DNA from 2 places in the Variovorax sp. GW531-E2 genome. Region 2 is predicted to be linked to the other one. Evidence: riboswitches for the same ligand, from Rfam matches in the RefSeq annotation. Region 2 holds a riboswitch; the other holds the start of a gene.
What was found. A riboswitch is a leader RNA that binds a small molecule or an ion and turns the genes downstream of it on or off. The one in region 2 is predicted to bind cobalamin.
Positions count from the first base shown of each region.

Region 1: linked by a shared signal. The riboswitch ahead of AC07XP_RS01170 (TonB-dependent receptor) and the one ahead of AC07XP_RS11030 (TonB-dependent receptor domain-containing protein) in region 2 are both predicted to bind cobalamin.

Region 1 covers NZ_JBWKXQ010000001.1:289,474-292,873, reverse strand. The annotation lists gene AC07XP_RS01170 (TonB-dependent receptor) at 1-1,215, opposite strand, end outside; cobalamin riboswitch at 1,506-1,788, opposite strand; gene AC07XP_RS01165 (hypothetical protein) at 1,870-2,091, opposite strand; gene AC07XP_RS01160 (hypothetical protein) at 2,241-2,648, shown strand; gene AC07XP_RS01155 (EI24 domain-containing protein) at 2,618-3,400, opposite strand, start outside.
Region 2 covers NZ_JBWKXQ010000013.1:103,061-106,460, reverse strand. The annotation lists gene AC07XP_RS11030 (TonB-dependent receptor domain-containing protein) at 1-1,492, opposite strand, end outside; cobalamin riboswitch at 1,565-1,804, opposite strand; gene AC07XP_RS11025 (hypothetical protein) at 1,938-2,165, shown strand; gene AC07XP_RS11020 (cell division protein ZapA) at 2,162-2,497, shown strand; gene AC07XP_RS11015 (sulfite exporter TauE/SafE family protein) at 2,790-3,400, shown strand, end outside.

The DNA.
Region 1 (3,400 bases), on a different contig from region 2:
GCTGCCGACCACCGACCAGTGCTCGTTGAAGGCCAGCTTATCTTCGGCGAAGAAGGCGTAGGTGCGGGTCTTGGTCTTGTAGCGCGGCAGGTAGGGAGTGGGCGAAGCGTAGGTGCCGGGGTTGAAGACGAAGGCATCGACCACCGAGCGCCCGCCGTAGGGCGTGTCGCTCGAATTCAGGAAGTCGATGCGGTTCACATCGAAGCCCACCAGCACCTGGTTCTTCAGGCCGAACAGCGCGTGCTTGAAGGTGGCGTCGGTGCGGTTGCCGATCTGTTCCTGGTCGTGGCCGATCTCCAGGTAGTCGCCGCGCGTCACGCGGTTCGTGGTGGCGCTGTAGGTGTAGGTTTCGCTGTCGCGCCAGTGGCGCTTGCTGTCCAGGCGATAGAGCTGGTTGCGCACGGTGACGGCGTCGTTGGGCGTCCACTGCGCATCGAGGCGGGTCCAGCGGTCGCGGTACTTGACCTCGGCGTCGTCGAGGTTGTAGTTCTGTTCGCGGTTCAGGCTGCTCACGCGGCCGTTGATGAGCGGCACGCCGAAGTAGCGCTGCGGCGTCTGGCGGCCCTCGTCGTGCGAGAGCGTGAACTGCAGCCGCGGCGACACATCGAGCCGCACCGCGCCGCCCACCGCCAGGCTCTCGGCCTCGCCGCGCCGCATGAAGCCGTCGGTCCTGCGGTGGCTGATGTCGAAGCGGTACGACAGCATGTCGTTGATCGCCCCGCCGCTGCCGAAGGCGACCTGGCGCGTGGCGTCGGAGCCCCCGCTCACGAGCGCCTCGTTGCGGATCGGGCCGCGCGTGGGCTTCTTGGGCACCACGTTGATCGCGCCGCCGATGGCGCCCTCGCCGAACATCACCGAGGCGGCGCCGCGCAGCACCTCGATGCGGTCGGTCGACCAGGTGTCGAACGGGAAGGTGACGGTGCCCGCGCCCACATACAGGCGCGTGCCGTCGTACAACTGCATCACCGAGCCGTGGCCGTTGAAGCCGCGCGCCGACAGCGACGAGCCGCCATTGCCCGGCGCGGGCGAGCCCGTGATGCCGGTGGCGCGGCTCGCGGCCTCGACCACCGACACGTCGCCGCGCGCGCGGATCGCGTCGCCGGTGAGCACCTCGATGCTGGCCGGCGTTTCGAGTGGCGTGAGGCCCAGGCGGCTGCCGGTCTGCGTGGGTTCGTCCAGGGCCAGCGGCGTGTGGCGGCTGGCTTCGACCTGCACGGGCGTGAGGCTGGGGCGACCGGTTGTGTCGCCCGATTGGGCCAGGGCGGGCCCGCAAGCGAGGCCAAGCCCCAGCGAAAGACCTGAAAGACCCGAAAGGCGCGCCCGTTGCAGGGGCGGGCCCGAGCGATCGCGCGGCGGCGATGCAATGCGATTCATCCGACTTCTCCTCCAGCCTGCGTCCCCGCAGGCTCCTGACCGATCGCGGACGCCAAGGGAGAAGAGACGAGGGGCGGTGCCGTTTCGCGCGAGGGAAAAGCGGCAGGCCCGGACACGCACTCCCGCAGCATCCGAAGGCGGTTGCGAAGGCCGGTATCCGGGCTCGCGGAGTGCGTCGGGGTGCAATGCATGCACCTCGGCGCCGAAGCCCTCGCCTTCCCACGCCGAAGCGCAGTGGCTGCCCCAGCGAAAGATCGCCGGGGCCTGAGGGTGTCGATGTCCGCTGACCGTTGCGGGGGCAGCGCAGGAATGGAAGGGTCGTTCGAAAAAACGACGCCTCGCACCTGCTTCCCGTTTAACCCCGCCGCCAATCCTGTGACTGGTCGTGCAGGGCACCTTCGAACCGTGGGGTGTTGGACGACACCGGTGTGAACCAATGTTTCCAACCGCCGGGATTATAGGGAGCGCCCTGCGGCGGCGCCCTTGCGGGCCCCGTCAGACGGGTTTGCCGTCGGGCCCGAACAGCCGCCGCAGCACCGCCACGCCGGCCACCAGCGCGTTCGAATACGTGGCGTAGGGCTCGTGGGCGGCTTCGAGCGGCACGTACACATGGGTGGAGTCGCCGGGCGAGCCGTCCACGGCCTCCATCAGCACCCAGTAGAACTCCCCTTCTTCCAGTTCGTGGACGGTGAGTGCGATGTCTCTCGGCGAAGGCATGACGGTCAGAAATGAAACAGGGAATGAACCCGCCTTTGAACGGGCAAGGGGCTGGCGCGGTTGTCAGTACTAGGGCTTCTCCTACAGTGCATGGACGCCGCGCGGCCTAATGTTAGGGGTGGGGAGTTGCATCAGAACAAGGAGTCAGCATGAAACATTTCACGCTTGAACCCAACATGCGCGCCGCCTTCGGTGGCGCGTTCTACCCGACCGGTTACTCCCTGGTGATGTTTCCGAGCGTCGAAGACGCCAGCCGCATCGGCCACGGGCTGATCGCGAAAGGCATCGTGAGCGGCGACGAGGTCTACCTGATACCGGCCGAAACCGTCCTGGCGGAAATCGCGCCGACCGTGCATGCCTCGCACAGCCCCCTGCCCTCCGCCGGCACCGACGGCGACACGGTGCGCGCCTTCATCCAGCTGGCCCACGAAGGCCACACGGGCCTGCTGATCCGCACCAAGGACGGCGCCATCGCCGAGCGCGTGATGGAACTGGTGCGTACCGTGCCCTACTCGATCGCCGAGCGTTATCGCACGCTGGTGATCGAGGACCTTTGAGCGCTGGCCGAAGCGTCGGTCAAGGCGTCGGTGTCAGCCCGGCGCTGTGCCTCCATACCTCGGCAGCCGAGGTGGCAGGTGCCTGCGCCCAGCAAGGCGGGCAGCAGTAGATTCACCACCGGCACGAGCGCCAGCAGCAGGATCAGAACGCCGAACGCCACCATCGCACCGCGCTGGCGACGCACGACCTGCATGCGCTCCTCGCCGTTCGCGATGCCGGCGAGCGCGGGCGCCAGCAGGAAGCGCACGTTGAGGTAGGCGAGCAGCAGGAACAGCAGCACGCCGTTGATCACCGGCACCAGCAGGCACAGCAGCATCCCCAGGCTCGCGCCCAGCCAGGGCCCCAGCCATCCGCGCACGCCGACCAGCAAGCCCGAGGACTCGGGCCGTGACTGCAGCAGCGCCGGGTAACGCGCCTGCACGCGCTCGCGCACCGGGCCCAACACCACCCAGCGCAACGCCAGCCGGATGGTGGCGACGATGACGCCGACGTACATCACCACCAGCACCACGACCGTGAGCAGCGCCGCATAGAGCAGCAACATCGCCAGCGCAGGGGCGATGCCCGCCATGCCCGCGATGCTCCCCCCACTGCCTCCCGTGCCGGGCAGCAGGCCGAGCACCGCCCCGCCCATCACGATGAAGACCGACACCACCCCGGCCGCCATGCCGATCGGCTGAAAGTGACGGTAGAGCACCCAGCTCCACACCGTGAAGACCAGCAGGCACAGGCCCGCGGAACGCAGCGCGAT
Region 2 (3,400 bases):
CGATCAGGTTCTGCACGCGGTTGCGGTACAGCACGATGCCGGCCTGCGTGGCGCCGGCCGTGTACTGCAGGCCCAGTTCGACGTTGCGGCTCGATTCGGGCTGCAGGCTCGCCAGGCCGTACTCGCTGAAGCGCTGGTACAGCGTGGGCGCGCGGAACGCGGTGCCGGCCGACACGGTGGCGCGCAGGCTCGGCGTGATCGCGTAGCCGTAGGCGGCGCTGCCGGTGGTCTTGCCGCCGAACTCGCTGTCGTCGTCGTGGCGCACGTGCAGCTGCAGCGAGTGCGGGCCCTTCACGTAGCCGTAGCCCAATGCGGCGGCGTTCTGCGAGCGGTCGCGCGAGAACAGCTTGGCCGAGGTGGTCGGCGCGTTTTCGAGCGCGTCCTCGCGGCGCTCGAGCGTGGCGGTCACCAGGTGCGCGCCGAAGCGGAATTCGTTCTGGAACAGGTAGCCGCGCAGGCGGGTCTCGGTGCGATAGAACGAGGGCTGGGTCTTGTAGACGGTCTGCGAATCGGTCACCTGCAGGCGGGTGCTGTAGATGTCGTTCCACTTGGCCGACCAGGTCAGGCCGGCGGTGCGCAGTTCGTTGGTCGACACGTCGTTGCGGAAGGTGATCGGCGGCCTGGTGCGAAAGCTCACCGACGGGTCGTAGGCCGCCTCGGTGTTGCTGGTGAGCAAGGTGGCGTCGATGCGCTGGTCGGGCGTGATCTGGAAACCCAGCTTCAGGTTGCCCGAGGTGCTGCGGTAGCCATCGCGGTCGGGGTTGGTGAAGCCGTCCTTCGAGGGCGTGCGCTTGGCGATCGGCTGGATGTTGAAGCCCTTGCTTTCCTCGTGCGCCACGCCGAACGAGTAGTCGAGCAGGCCCGACTTGCCGCTCACGCCGCCTTCGATCCGGCGCAGGCCGTGGCTGCCGAAGCCGATGCCGGCGTAGGGCGACACGCCCTCCTCGCCGCGCTTGGTGAAGAGCTGGATCACGCCGCCCACGGCGTCCGAGCCGTACACCGCGGCGGCCGGGCCGCGCAGCACTTCGATGCGGTCGATCTGCGCGAGCGGAATGCCTTCCCAACCGGCGCCGCCGGTCGATTGCGAATCGATGCGCACGCCATCGAGGTAGACCGCAGTGAAGCGCGATTCGGCGCCGCGGATGAACACGCTGGTGGCGTTGCCCACGCCGCCGCTGCGCGAGATCTCCATGCCCGGCAGGCGCGCCAGCACGTCGGCCACGCCGGTGGCGCCGCTGCGTTCGATGGTCTTGCGGTCGACGATGGAGACATCGCCCACCAGGTCCGACAGCGCCTGCGGCGTGCGGTTGGCGGTGACGACGGTCTCGTCGAGCGTGCCAGGTGCTGCCGCTGCAACTTGCGCCTGCGCGGCCAGCGGCACCAGGGCCAGGCCGCCGAAGGCCGAGGCCAGGGCGATCGTCAGCGGCAGGCACGCGGGACGGTTGCGGCGCACGCTGGCGCGGCCGCTGAAGAGGGAAACACAGGAAATCATGGGGTGAACCGAACGAACTTCTATGCCCTGGCCGGCTTCCCCGCCGGCGCCATGGGCGTCATGGCTGCCGATGCGGCAGCCGCCTTGTTGGCCGGTATCCGGGCTGGCAGATCGACCCTTTGCCGCCTTCCCAGGCACCTGTTTCAGGGCGCCCAGTGGCTGGATGGAAAGGGGTGACGCGTTGCGGCGTCGTCTGCTTGACCGTTGCGGGGGCAGCGCAGGCGGCTTCGGCCCCGGGGGGCGTCCACTCCTGCTTCCCGTTGAACTGCGCCGTGCGAACCACGCCGCGAGCACCAACGGGCGAGATTTTAGGCCCACGGGGCGGACGCACCACACCGGGTTTGATCGCAGGCGGCGCAGGCCCCAGAATCTCGGCCACGTCCGGTGCGCGCCCCGCGCGGTGCGCCGGATGTTCCGAATTCCCGGGAAACTACAATCGCCAACCATGCCCGCCTCCAGCCCCATCGACCAGATCGCCGAGCGTGTGGAACGCCTGCTCGTGCGTCACGAAGAGGTGCAGCGCACCAACGCGCTGCTGCAGGAACAGGTCGATGCGCTCACGCGTGAACGCGACGGCCTGAAGTCGCGGCTCGCCGCGGCCCGCACCCGCCTCGATGCCCTGCTCGAACGGCTGCCGGCCGAACCCCCTTCCGAAGATTCCCATCACGCATGAAGCAGATTGAAGTACAGATCATGGGCCAGAGCTATTTGCTCGGCTGTCCCGACGGCGGCGAAGCGCAACTGCGCGAGGCCGTCGACCGCGTGGACGCGGCCATGTGCAAGATCCGCGACGCAGGCAAGGTGAAGGCACGCGACCGCATCGCCGTGCTCGCCTCGCTGAACCTGGCTTTCGATCTCGCGGCCCAGCAGGCCGCTGCTGCCGCCGCACCGGCCCCCGTCGCGGCCAGCAGCACGGAAGAAACCGCCACCGACACCGACCCGAAGGCCGCCCAGCTCATTCAGAGACTCGATCAGGCCCTGGCAGGCGATGGACATTTGCTCTGAGGGCACGCGGCCCGGCACATCCGGGGCGTAAAATCCGTTTTGTCTGCAGACGTGTCGGGCTTAATATTTCCTTGTTCCAATGCTCTCCGGAGCCGGGCTTGGTACATCGCTTGACGGGCGTGATCATCTCGCGTCAGATGAACCCGAAGTCCTGCTGCCCTCGCCCACCTGAACCCTGGTTCAGGATGCGGGTCCGGCACACCATCTGCAGACACCTTTTCCCGCCACGGCCCCCTGCTTCACCGCACGGGGCCGTTGCTTTTTCAGCCGCTCGTTCTTTCCCCATCCTCCCGTGAACCTCGCTGCCCTGCTCGACCCGCTCCTGATCGCCGAACTCGCCGCGCTCGGCCTGGGCACCGGTTTCCTCGCCGGCCTGCTGGGCATCGGCGGCGGCATGCTGATGGTGCCGTTCATCACGATCATCATGGGCCAGCGCGGCGTGCCGGCCGACCTGGCGGTGAAGATGGCGATCGCGACCTCGATGGCGACGATCATCTTCACGTCGGTGTCCAGCGTGCGCGCGCACCACAAGCGCGGCGCGGTGCGCTGGGACATCGTGCAGCGCCTGGCCCCCGGCATCGTCATCGGCAGCCTTGCGGGCAGCCTGGGCGTGTTCGCGCTGCTCAAGGGCACGGCGCTGGCCATCTTCTTCGCGCTGTTCGTGGGCTTCTCGGCCACGCAGATGTTCCTCGACAAGAAGCCCAAGCCCACGCGCCAGATGCCCGGCACCGGCGGCCAGCTCGCGGCGGGCGGCACCATCGGCTTCATCTCGGGCCTGGTGGGCGCGGGCGGCGGCTTCATCAGCGTGCCGTTCATGACGTGGTGCAACGTGGCGATCCACAACGCGGTGGCGACCAGTGCGGCGCTGGGCTTTCCCATTGCGGTGGCCAACGTGCTGGGCTA